2 regions of the Mesoterricola sp. JemC181 genome follow, and region 1 is predicted to be linked to the other one. Evidence: riboswitches for the same ligand, from Rfam matches in the RefSeq annotation. Region 1 holds a riboswitch; the other holds the start of a gene.

Region 1 (5,681 bases):
AAGCCCTGGGTGACCCACAGGGCGCCCTTGGCCAGGCCCTCCCGCCAGGGCCCGGCGGCCTCCCGGATGCGCTCGAGGTCGGGCCGGGCCCTGCCGTGGCGGGCGTCGGTGCGAAGCGCCTCCCGCACGTCCCGGAACGTGGCCGGCAGGCCCCGGCGCCCCAGCAGGGTCTCCAGGAGCCGCGCCGACAGGGTCTCGCCCAGGGCGAGGGCGGCGTCGCGGGAACGGGGGGAGGCCTCCCACAGGAGGCCCATGCCCTGCAGCAGGCCCGCCAGGGACTGGAACAGGGGCTCCCAGTGGGGGCGGACCGCCTCGTCCACGCCCAGCGCCCGGGCCGTGGCCCAGTGCCGGGCCTCCAGGGCGATGCGGGCCGCGCCCGCGGCCTCCAGGTCCCCCTTGGCCGAGGCGTTGATGGCCTTCAGGATCAGGTCCGTGGTGCCCGACAGGGCCGAGACCACCACGAGGCCCCCCTGGGGGAGCTCCTGGCCGATGATCGTCGCCGCCAGTTCCAGGGCCTCCCGGGTTCCGACGCTGGTTCCTCCGAACTTGAGAACTTTCAAGGCAGTACCTCCTTCAGCCAGGCTTTCACCTGGTCCCACTCGATGAGGAAGGCATCGTGCCCGTGGGGGCTCCGCACCCAGCGGGCCTCCCCCAGGCGCTCCGCCTTCCGGGCGGCTTCGATGAGTTCAATCAGGCAGGCCTGGGAGAAGAGCATGTCCCCCTCCAGGCCCAGGACGTGGAGCGTGGCGCCCATGCGCGCCAGGACCTCGGGCAGGCTGCCCCGGCCCCGGGTGAGGTCGTGGTTGTCCATGGCGTCCAGGAGGGCCACGTAGGCCGCCCGGGTGAACCGCGCCGCCAGGGCCCTGCCATGGAAAGCCAGCCATTCCTGCAGCTCGCTTGGAGCGGTGAAGCGCCCAGCCAGACCCGCGGGGCTCCGGAAGGTGAGCATGGCGACGCGCCGCGCCAGGGCGATGGCCTCGTCGTCGCCCAGGGAGGGGCTGGCCAGGATCGCGCGCTGGGCCTCGTTGGAGCCCCAGAGCCACGCGTCGGAGCGGCCCCCGCAGCCGATGACGCCCACGGCCTTGAAGCGCCCGGGCTCCAGGACGGCCAGCTCCAGCGCCACCATGCCCCCCAGGGATCCCCCCAGGAGGGCGTCGAAGGACAGGTCCCCGGCGCGGATCCACTGGGCCAGCACCTCGGCCTGGTACCGGGTGGACCAGCCGCCCCGGGGTTCCGGCCCTTCGGCGCCGTAGCAGCTCCCGGCGAGGTTGGGCGTCCACACGGTGGCCTCGGATGCCGCCAGGGGCGCGCCCGGCTCGAACATGGGCCCCCACCAGCCCTTCACCCCCGGCGCGTCGGCGGCGTCGGGGCCCCCGGTGAGCGCGTGGAGGAGCAGGACCCTGGCCGGCCCGTGCCCGGTGACGCGGAAGGCGGTGCGCACGCCCTCCGGGGAGAGGAAGGCCTGGGTCAAGCGTCCCCCCCGCACAGGGCCTGGTTCAGGTCCGCCTTCAGGTCGTCGATGTTCTCGAGGCCGATGGAGAGCCGGATGAGGTCGTCCGTGACGCCGTTGGTGGCGCGGTCCTCGGCGCTGAGCTGCTGGTGGGTCGTGGTGGCCGGGTGGATGATGAGGCTCTTGGCGTCGCCCACGTTGGCCAGGCGGGAGAAGAGCTCCACCGCGTTGATGACCTTGGCCCCGGCGGCCAGCCCCCCCTTCACGCCGAACGTGAGGATGCCGCCGAAGCCCGCGCCCTCCCGGAAGTAGCGCCGGGCCAGGGCGTGGCTCGGATGGCCGGGGAGGCCCGGGTAGTTGACCCAGGCCACCTGGGGGTGGGCCTCCAGCCACTGGGCGATGGCCAGGGCGTTGCTGCCGTGGCGGTCCATGCGGATGGGGAGGGTCTCGATGCCCTGGAGCAGAAGGAAGGCGTTGAAGGGCGACAGCGCGGGGCCGAAGTCCCGAAGGCCCTCCAGGCGGGCCTTGGCCGCGAAGGCCGCCGGACCCGCAACCTGGGTGAGGACGGCCCCGTGGTAGGAGGGGTTGGGCTGGGTGAACTCCGGGAACCTGCCGTTGGCCCAGTCGAAGTTGCCCCCGTCGACCAGCACGCCGCCGAGGCTCGTGCCGTGGCCCCCGAGGTACTTCGTCGCGCTGTGCACCACCAGGTTCGCGCCATGCTTCAGGGGCTGGCAGATCCAGGGGGAGGCCAGGGTGTTGTCCACGATGAGGGGCACCCCCGCCTCCTGGGCCACCGCCGCCAGGGCGTCGAAGTGGGGCACGTCCAGCTTGGGGTTGCCCAGCGCCTCCAGGTAGATGGCCTTGGTCTCCGGGCGCAGGGCCTTGCGGAAGGCGTCAGGGTCGGTACTGTCCACGAAGGTGACCGTGATGCCCAGGCGCTTGAAGCTCTGGCTGAAGAGGGTGTGGGTGCCCCCGTAGAGGTTGGTGCCGGCGATGAGGTGGTCCCCGGCCTGGGCCAGGGTCACCACCGCGAGGGTGATGGCGGCCTGGCCGGAGGCCGTGGCCACCGCCGCCACGCCGCCCTCCAGCTGGGCCACGCGCTTTTCCAGCACGTCCACCGTGGGGTTCCCGATGCGGGTGTAGATGTTGCCCGGCTCCTCCAGGCTGAACAGGCGCGCCCCGTGCTCCGTGGAGTCGAAGACGTAGCTGGTGGTCTGGTAGATGGGCACCGCGCGGCTGCGGGTGTCCCGGTCCGGGCTGTGCCCCCCGTGGAGGGCGATGGTCTCGAAGTGGGGCTGGTTCTGGCTCACGTTCGGCTCCAGGTGGATCTTCCCCCGCCCGCCGCGGGGGGGGAATGCTTGGGTCCTTGTCTCCCCGCTAGGGGCCTCCGGACAGGTCGAGGGAGCCTTCGGTTCCTCGCGAGCTTCACATGGACGGAGAGGGGCCCGAATAATTCGGGCCCCTCTCCGTCTGTGTCTTGGCAGTCACATCAGTTCGGTATCTATCCGGCTCGACGCATGCGTCCACCGGCAGGAATTGGCACCTTGCTCATCGCAGGTTGCCAAGGTTTCACAGGGCCCGTCCCTCCACCTTTCGTGATAGCTCACTATGGAACTGACAAAGAACTCAGAACCATCATGATGCGTGTTCGCTGCCCAGGAGTCAAGGCCTCAGGGTAGGCTGAAGCCATGCTCTCTTCGCTCCGCATCCAGAACCTGGCCCTGGTGGAAGACCTCGCCCTGGACTTCCAGGCCGGCTTCACCGTCCTCACCGGCGAGACCGGGGCCGGCAAGTCCCTCCTGGTGGACGCCCTCTCCCTGCTGGTGGGGGCCCGGGGCGACGGCGACATGGTGCGCCAGGGCACGGCCCGGGCCGTGGCCGAGACCGTGGTGGACGGCGCCTTCGAGGCCTGGCGGGCCTTCCTCGCCGACCGGGGCCTCCCCGAGGAGCAGCCCGTGGTGCTGCGCCGGGAGGTGGCCGCCAACGGCCGCAGCCGCGCCTGGATCAACGGCGGCGCCTGCAGCCTGACCGACCTGCGCGAGGCCGGGCGCATCTGGATGCGCCTCACCAGCCAGCACGACCACCAGTCCCTCCTGGCCGAGGAACGCCACCTGGGCCTCCTGGACGAGGTGCTGGGCATCAGCGCCGACCTGGCCGCCCAGGCGGGCGACGTGCGGGACGCCCAGGCCCGCCTGGCGGCCCGGAAGAAGAGCGAAAGCCAGCGCGCCGAGCGCCTGGAGTGGCTGGCCGAGCAGATCGCCGACCTGGAGAAACTGGCCCCCCGGGCCGGGGAGTGGGTGCAGCTGCGCAGCGAGCGCGAACCCCTGCGCCACGCCGTCCACCTGGAGTCCGCCTTCCGCGAGGGCGCCGAGGCCCTGCGCGACGCCCTGCGCCTGGTGGAGGACGCCCACCGCGCCCAGGCCCGCGCCGCCTCGATCCTGCCCGCCGCCCAGGTGGAAGTGGACCGCACCCGCTCGGCCCTGCTGGAGCTGGAGGACCTCCAGGCCCTGGCCCAGGACCAGGCCATCCGCTGGTCCCGGGAGGGCGTGGACCGCATCGAGGCCCTGGAGACCCGCCTAGCCCAGTTCGAGAAGCTGGCCCGGCGCCACCGCTGCGAGCCCGAGGAGCTCGCGGGCCGCCTGGAGGCGCTCCGCCGCGAGCAGGACGAACTGAACAACCACAGCTCCAGCCTGAGGGAACTCGAAGGCGGCCTGGCGAAGGCCTGCGAGGCCTACCGCGCCGCCGCCGAGGTCCTCCACGCCCACAGGGCCGGCCTCGTCCAGCCCCTGGAAAAGGACGTGCACCAGCGCCTGGGCCGCCTGGGGATGAACGGCTGCCGAATCCAGCTGCGCCTGGCCGTCGCCGAGGAACCCTCGAGCCCGGTCCTCCTGGCGGGCCTGCCCGTGAGGGTCTCCCCCCAGGGCTTCTCCACCGTGGCCATCTGGATCGAGCCCAACGTGGGCGAGGGCTTCCGCCCCCTGGCCAAGATCGCCTCGGGCGGCGAGCTGAGCCGCCTCATGCTGGCCATGCAGGGCGCCGGCATGGCGCTCGGCGCCGGCAGCCGGGACCCCCTGGTCCTGGTGCTGGACGAGGTGGACGCCGGCATCGGCGGCGAGACCGCCATCGCCGTGGGCGCCGCCGTGCGCGAGCTGGGCCGGAGCCACCAGGTGCTGGCCGTGACCCACCTGGCCCAGGTGGCCGCCCGCGCCGAGCACCACGGCCAGCTGCGCAAGGAAGTGAACGAGGGCCGCACCCGCAGCGGCCTCACCTGGCTCGCGGGCGACGCCCGGGTGCGGGAACTGGCCCGGCTCCTGTCCGGCCACCCCGACCGCCCCGAGGCCGTGGCCCACGCACGGATCCTGCTGGAGGGGGCCGTGGCCACCCCGCTGCTGGAGGTGGACGGCGCGGCCCCGGTGGAGGGGAAGCGGAAGCGGCGGTGAAAGGCTGCCGGCGCCTGGCGTTGTTTACCAAGAACAGGAATGGCGATACTTGAGTTCAATTTACGGGAAAATAATAAATTCATCCGTTTAACAGATTGAAATTATGCCACCAGATGGCATATTTTTATCATGTTCGATCGCACCCTTTCCCCACGCGTGGCCGAAGCGCTGCTCGACACCCCCGTGGTCCTCCTTTTGGGGGCCCGGCAGGTGGGGAAGAGCACCCTGGCCAAGGCCCTCCTGGCCCACCAGGCCCAAGGCCGCTACCTGACCCTGGACGACCCGGCCGTACGCCGGGCCGCAGAAGTGGATCCGGTCGGCTTTGTCGCCCAGCAACGGGGCCTGACGGTACTGGACGAAATCCAGCTTGCCCCCCAGCTCTTCCGGACCATCAAGGCCGAGGTGGATGCAGAACGCAAACCGGGCCGCTTCCTGCTCACCGGCTCTGCGAACGTCCTCGTCCTCCCCCAGGTTTCCGAATCCCTGGCGGGGCGAATGGAAGTGATTACGCTGGATGGGCTTTCCCAATACGAGGTGGCGGGTTCCGGCGGCAATCTGGTGGACCGCCTCTTCTCGGACAGGCCCCTGGAACCGCAGAATCTGGACCTGGACCGGGAAGCCCTCATCGGCGCGATTCTCGCCGGGGGGTTTCCGGAAGCCCGCGAACGGGAGCCCGGGCGTAGGCGCAGCCAATGGTTCGAAAGCTATGTCCAGACTCTGCTGCAGAGGGATATCCGGGACCTGTCACGGATCGAGGGACTGACCCAGCTGCCCCGGATCCTGGAACTCCT
Region 2 (5,681 bases), 1.3 Mb from region 1:
CAGGATGGAGCGCAGGCGCTGCTCCGGGCGCTGGATCCGGTCCAGCACCAGGCCGGCCCCGCGGTCCAGCTGGGGCCGGGCCACGTCGTCGGGCTGGCGCAGGACGATGTGGGCCTGGGTGCCCAGGGTCCGGTCCACGAGGCTCTCCTGCAGCCCCGTGATCAGCGCCGACAGGAAGACGATGACCCCCACGCCCGTGGCCAGCCCCGCGAGGATGAGCAGGGTCTGGGCGCGCCCCTCCCGCAGGAAGCGCACGGCGACGGTCCAGGTGAAGGGCATCTCAGCGGGCCTGCAGGGCCGCGCGGTACCGCCCCCCGGGCCGGGCCGCGGGCGAGAGGAAGACGTCCTCCCCCTCCTTCAGCCCCTGCAGGATCTCCACGTCCGTCTCCCCCCGCATGCCGACCCCCACCGGGACCTTCTCGGCCCGCCCCCCGCGGCGCACCAGAACGTAGGGCGCGACCTGCAGGTCGCGCACCGCTGCCAGGGGCAGCACCACCGCTCCCGAGCGGTGCCCCAGGCGGATCTCCACGGACACGGTCATGTCCGGCCGGAGGAAGGCCGGCGGGGCGGGGACCTTCAGCTTGAGATCGACCGTGCCGCGCTGGGCGTCCACGGCGGGGGCGATGTAGGCGACCTCCCCGCCGAACCGTTCCAGGGGCCGCGCGTCGGTGCTGGCCGTGGCCTGCTGCCCCAGGGCGAGCGCGCCCAGGTGCTTCTCGTCGGGCTGCACCAGGAGCTGGAGCGGTTCGTCGAGGCTCAGGGTGTAGAGCACCTTGCCGGGCTGCACCAGGTCCCCCGCCTCCACGGCGCGGGTGAGCACCACGCCCCGGGCCGGGGCGGCGACCCGCATCTGCCTCAGCTTGGCGCCGGCCAGGTCCACCGCGGCCACCGCGGCGCGCAGGTCGGCACCGCCCTGGGCGCTGCGGGCCTGGGCCAGGGCCCCCTCCCGGCCCGCCAGGGCCGTCTCGAACGCCTTGCGGAGCTCATCGGTCTGGCTGGCGCTGAGGATGCCGTCCCGGGCCAGACGCTGGCCCCGCTCCCAGGCCAGGCGCGCCTGCACCAGGGCGCTGTCGGCCTGGTCCAGGGCCGCCCGGGCCGAGGGCGCCGCGCTCTCCTTGAGCTGGTCCAGCCTCGCCTGGGCCTGGGCCAGCGCCGCCCGCTGCTCCGAGTCCTCCAGTTCCGCCAGCACCTGCCCCGCCTCCACCCGGTCCCCCTCCTCCACCAGCCTGCGGGAGACGACGCTGGCCTGCAGCGCCCCCAGGGAGACGCGCCGGGGCGCCAGGACCCGGCCGTTGAGCACCAGCGTCCGCACGAGGTCGCGGCGCGCCACCCGCACCGCCTCGAGGGCCGGTCCCAGGAGGAGGCGCGGCAGGAAGGCGGCCAGCACCAGCGCAAGGCCGCAAAGGGCCGCTCCTCGTAGAACGGTGGACCTGGACATCCGGCACTCCTCGGGTAGAAGGATCCTTCCATGGCGAGTTCATTAAATCAACACATTCCCCAGCGTTTGGAACGCAATCCAACGGATGTTGAATCAACTCTGGCCACACCAAAAAATATTTATTTAATACTTTAGCCACCCCTCCCCGGCGCAGGCGCCCTGCCACCGGAAGAAGAGGTTAAAAGTTATTATAATTATCTTTGTCTATCCAAGCGCCTGCCGGAGATCCTCCACCAGGTCCCCGGGATCCTCGATGCCCACCGAGAGGCGGATGAGGCCGTCGCCGATGCCGGCGTTCCTGCGGGCCTCCGGGGTCATGGACGCGTGGGTCATGCTGGCGGGGTGGGCCACGAGGCTCTCCACGCCGCCCAGGCTCTCGGCCAGGGTGAACCAGTGCAGGGCCAGGAGGACCCGGTTCACCGCGGCCGGGGTGGCGTCCTTCAGCTCGAAGCTGAGCATGGCGCCGAAGCCCTTCTGCTGGGCCCGGGCCAGGGCGTGCTGGGGGTGGGTGGGCAGGCCGGGGTAGTTCACGGAGGCCACGGCGGGGTGGGCGGCCAGCGCCTGGGCCACGGCCAGGGCCCCCGCCTCGTGGGCCAGCATGCGCACCCGGAGGGTCTTGAGGCCGCGCAGCACCAGGTAGCAGTCGTGGGGGCTCTGGCTGGTGCCCAGGAGGTTGTTCATGGCGGCGATGCGCTGGGCCAGGGCCTCGCGGCCGGGGCCCGCCACCACGGCGCCGCCCACCACGTCGCTGTGGCCGTTGAGGTACTTGGTGGTGCTGTGCACCACCAGGTCCGCCCCGAAGTCGAAGGGCCGCTGGAGGACGGGGGAGAGGAAGGTGTTGTCCACCACCAGCAGCGCGCCCGCACCCGCGGCGATTCCGGCCAGGGCGCCCAGGTCCGAGAGGCGCAGGAGGGGGTTGGAGGGGGTCTCGACCCAGATCATCCGGGTGTTGGGGCGCAGCGCCGCCCGCACCGCCGCGGCGTCGGCCAGGTCCAGGTAGGTGACCTCCAGGCCGTAGACCTTGCGGGCGTGCTCCAGGGTGCGGAAGGTGCCGCCGTAGCAGTCCACGGTGCAGAGCACGTGGCTGCCGTGCTCCAGGAGGTTCAGGGCCACGAGGACCGCGCTCATGCCCGAGCTGGTGCAGGTGGCTCCCGAGCCCCCCTCCAGGGTGGCGATGGCCGTCTCCAGGCGCTCCCGGGTGGGGTTGCCGCTGCGGGTGTAGTCGAAGCCGCCGTTGCTGCCGATGTCCGAGAAGGCGAAGGTGCTGGTGAGGTAGAGGGGAGGCGTCACGGCCCCGTAGGCGGGGTCCGGCTGGGAGCCGGCGTGGATGCACTGGGTGCCGGGTCCGGCCCCGGCCAGGAGGTCCGCCCTCCGGGCCCAGCCCGCCACGGGCTCCGTGCCCGGGGGCACGACCGTGAAATGGTAGGCCGGGTTGCCGGGCACGTTGCTGTCGAGGTGGTTGTCGCTCATGGGGTCCTCCGGGTGGGAGGATCGCCGCCGTTCCGGCCCGATCGTGGGGAATCCCTGATTCGTCAGCTCGCTGCAGCTCGCCATCTTCCCCCGGCTTGCGCCGCAGGCAGGAATTGGCACCTTGCCCGGAAGCAGGTTGCCAAGGTTTCACAGGGCCCGTCCCTCCACCTTTCTGGATATCGCGCTATGGAACTGGCAAGGATCCGCAAAGAACAAGAGTGCCGCAGGGCCGGGTTCCGCGCAAAGGCGAAAAAAAACCGATCGGAACCGGAACCCGCCCAGCCGGAAATGGGCTAGGGTGGACAAGGCCCCCTCCACCGCCCCCACCCGGAATCCCCATGCACACGACCCTCTACGACCTCCTCCCCCAGGCAGCCGGCGCCGGCAGCGACGAACTGCTCGGCCGGTTCCTGGAGTACGTGGAAGGCCGGCGCCTCACCCTCTACCCCGCCCAGGAGGCCGCCATCCTCGAACTGTTCGAGGGGAAGAACGTCATCCTCAACACGCCCACGGGGTCGGGCAAGTCCCTGGTGGCGGCGGCGCTGCACTTCAAGGCCCTGGCCCAGGGGCGGCGCTCCATCTACACCTGCCCCATCAAGGCCCTGGTCAACGAGAAGTGGCTGGCCCTGTGCCGGGACTTCGGGCCCGAGAACGTGGGGCTCAGCACGGGCGACGCCTCGGTGAACCGGGACGCGCCGATCCTCTGCTGCACCGCCGAGATCCTGGCCAACATCGCCCTGCGCGAGGGCGCGGACGCCGACGTGCGGGACGTGATCATGGACGAGTTCCACTACTACGCCGACCGGGAGCGGGGCGTGGCGTGGCAGGTGCCGCTGCTCACGCTGCCCCAGTGCCGGTTCCTGCTCATGTCCGCCACCCTGGGCGACACGGCCTTCTTCGAGGAGGAGCTGACCCGGCTCACGGGAACCCCCACGGTCTCGGTGAAATCCACGGACCGCCCGGTGCCCCTGGGCTTCACCTACGCCGAATCCCCGCTCTCGCTCACCCTGGAGCGCCTGGTGGAGGAGGGCAAGGCGCCCATCTACCTGGTGCACTTCACCCAGCTGGAGGCGGCCACCAGCGCCCAGGACTTCACCAGCATCAACCTCTGCACGAAGGAGGAGAAGGCCGCCATCCAGAAGGAGATGGAGGGCTTCAAGTTCAACAGCCCCTACGGCCCGGACCTCAAGCGTTGGCTGCGCCACGGCATCGGGCTGCACCATGCGGGGCTCCTGCCCAAGTACCGCATCCTGGTGGAGCAGCTGGCCCAGAAGGGCCTCCTGAAGGTCATCTGCGGCACGGACACCCTGGGGGTCGGCATCAACGTGCCGATCCGCACGGTGCTCTTCACCAAGCTGTGCAAGTACGACGGGCAGAAGACGGGCATCCTGAGCGCGCGGGACTTCCACCAGATCTCGGGCCGGGCGGGGCGCAAGGGCTTCGACGACGTGGGCTGGGTGGTGGCCCAGGCCCCCGAGCACTGGATCGAGAACATGAAGCTGGCCGCCAAGGCCGCCGCCGGCGGCCGGAAGTACACCAGGCGCCTGCCGCCGGAGCGGAACTTCACGAACTGGGACAAGCAGACCTTCGAGAGGCTCGTGGCGGCCCAGCCGGAGCGCCTGGTGTCGCGGTTCCAGGTGACCCACGGCATGCTGCTCAACGTCCTGAGCCGCCGCGGGGACGGCTGCGGCGCCATGCGCGGGCTCATCCGGGGCTGCCACGACAACGAGCGCGCGAAGGCGGCCCATTTCAGGCGCGGCTGGCAGCTGTTCCGCGCCCTGCTGGACCGGAAGATCGTGGAGTTCACGGGCGAGGGCCACAACCTGCGGGTGAACGTGGACCTGCAGGACGACTTCTCCATGAACCAGACCCTCAGCCTCTACCTGCTCGACACGATCCCGCTCCTGGATCCGGACAGCCCCGAGTACGCCCTGGACCTCATCACCCTGGTGGAGTCCATCCTGGAGAACCCCGAGGTCATCCTGCGCAAGCAGCTGGACCGCCTCAAGGGCCGGCGCGTGGCCGAGATGAAGATGGCCGGCATCGAGTACGAGGAGCGCATGGCCGAGCTGGAGAAGCTCGAGTACCCCAAGCCCCAGCGCGATTTCATCTACGGCACCTTCAACGCCTTCGCCGTCAAGCACCCATGGGTGGGCGAGGAGAACATCCGCCCCAAGTCCATCGCCCGGGAGATGTTCGAGGACTACCGCTCCTTCTCCGACTACGTGCGCGAGTACGACATCCAGCGCTCGGAAGGCCTCCTCCTGCGCCACCTGAACAGCGTGTTCAAGGTGCTGGCCCAGACCGTGCCCGATTCCGCCAAGAGCGAGGAAGTGAGGGAGATGGAGCTCTACCTGGGCGCCATGCTCCGCCAGGTGGACTCCAGCCTCCTGGACGAGTGGGAGAAGATGCGCGACGGGAGCTACCGCCCCGGGGAAGCCGCGGAGCTGCGCCCCCCCGGCGCCGAGGAGGCCGACCTGGACGTCACGAGGGACCGCAAGGCCTTCACCGCCGCCGTGCGCAACCGGATCTTCACGTGGATGAGGAGCCTGGTGGTGGGCGACTGGGAGGAGGCGGCAAACCTGCTGGCCGAGTACGGCGAGCCCGCCGACGCCGAAGGCCAGGCGTGGACCCCCGACCGCCTCAAGGCCCTGGCGGAAGCGTACCGCATGGACCACAAGGGCCCCCGCCTGGATTCCGAGGGCCGCAACCTGCGCCACACCTACGTCCTCCCCGACTGGCGGGTCCAGCAGATGCTGGTGGACGAGGCCGG

Evidence for each region. A riboswitch is a leader RNA that binds a small molecule or an ion and turns the genes downstream of it on or off. The one in region 1 is predicted to bind S-adenosylmethionine.
Region 2: it holds a riboswitch for S-adenosylmethionine, as region 1 does, so the genes downstream of both, ACZ5MC_RS16440 (trans-sulfuration enzyme family protein) here and ACZ5MC_RS22035 (O-acetylhomoserine aminocarboxypropyltransferase/cysteine synthase family protein) in region 1, are expected to answer to the same signal.

What each region holds. Positions count from the first base shown of each region.
Region 1 covers NZ_AP045076.1:5,034,307-5,039,987, reverse strand. The annotation lists gene ACZ5MC_RS22045 (aspartate kinase) at 1-560, opposite strand, end outside; gene ACZ5MC_RS22040 (alpha/beta fold hydrolase) at 557-1,471, opposite strand; gene ACZ5MC_RS22035 (O-acetylhomoserine aminocarboxypropyltransferase/cysteine synthase family protein) at 1,468-2,760, opposite strand; SAM riboswitch class I at 2,945-3,055, opposite strand; gene ACZ5MC_RS22030 (DNA repair protein RecN) at 3,139-4,890, shown strand; gene ACZ5MC_RS22025 (ATP-binding protein) at 5,020-5,681, shown strand, end outside.
Region 2 covers NZ_AP045076.1:3,712,978-3,718,658, forward strand. The annotation lists gene ACZ5MC_RS16430 (ABC transporter permease) at 1-279, opposite strand, end outside; gene ACZ5MC_RS16435 (efflux RND transporter periplasmic adaptor subunit) at 281-1,438, opposite strand; gene ACZ5MC_RS16440 (trans-sulfuration enzyme family protein) at 1,643-2,908, opposite strand; SAM riboswitch class I at 2,986-3,091, opposite strand; gene ACZ5MC_RS16445 (DEAD/DEAH box helicase) at 3,247-5,681, shown strand, end outside.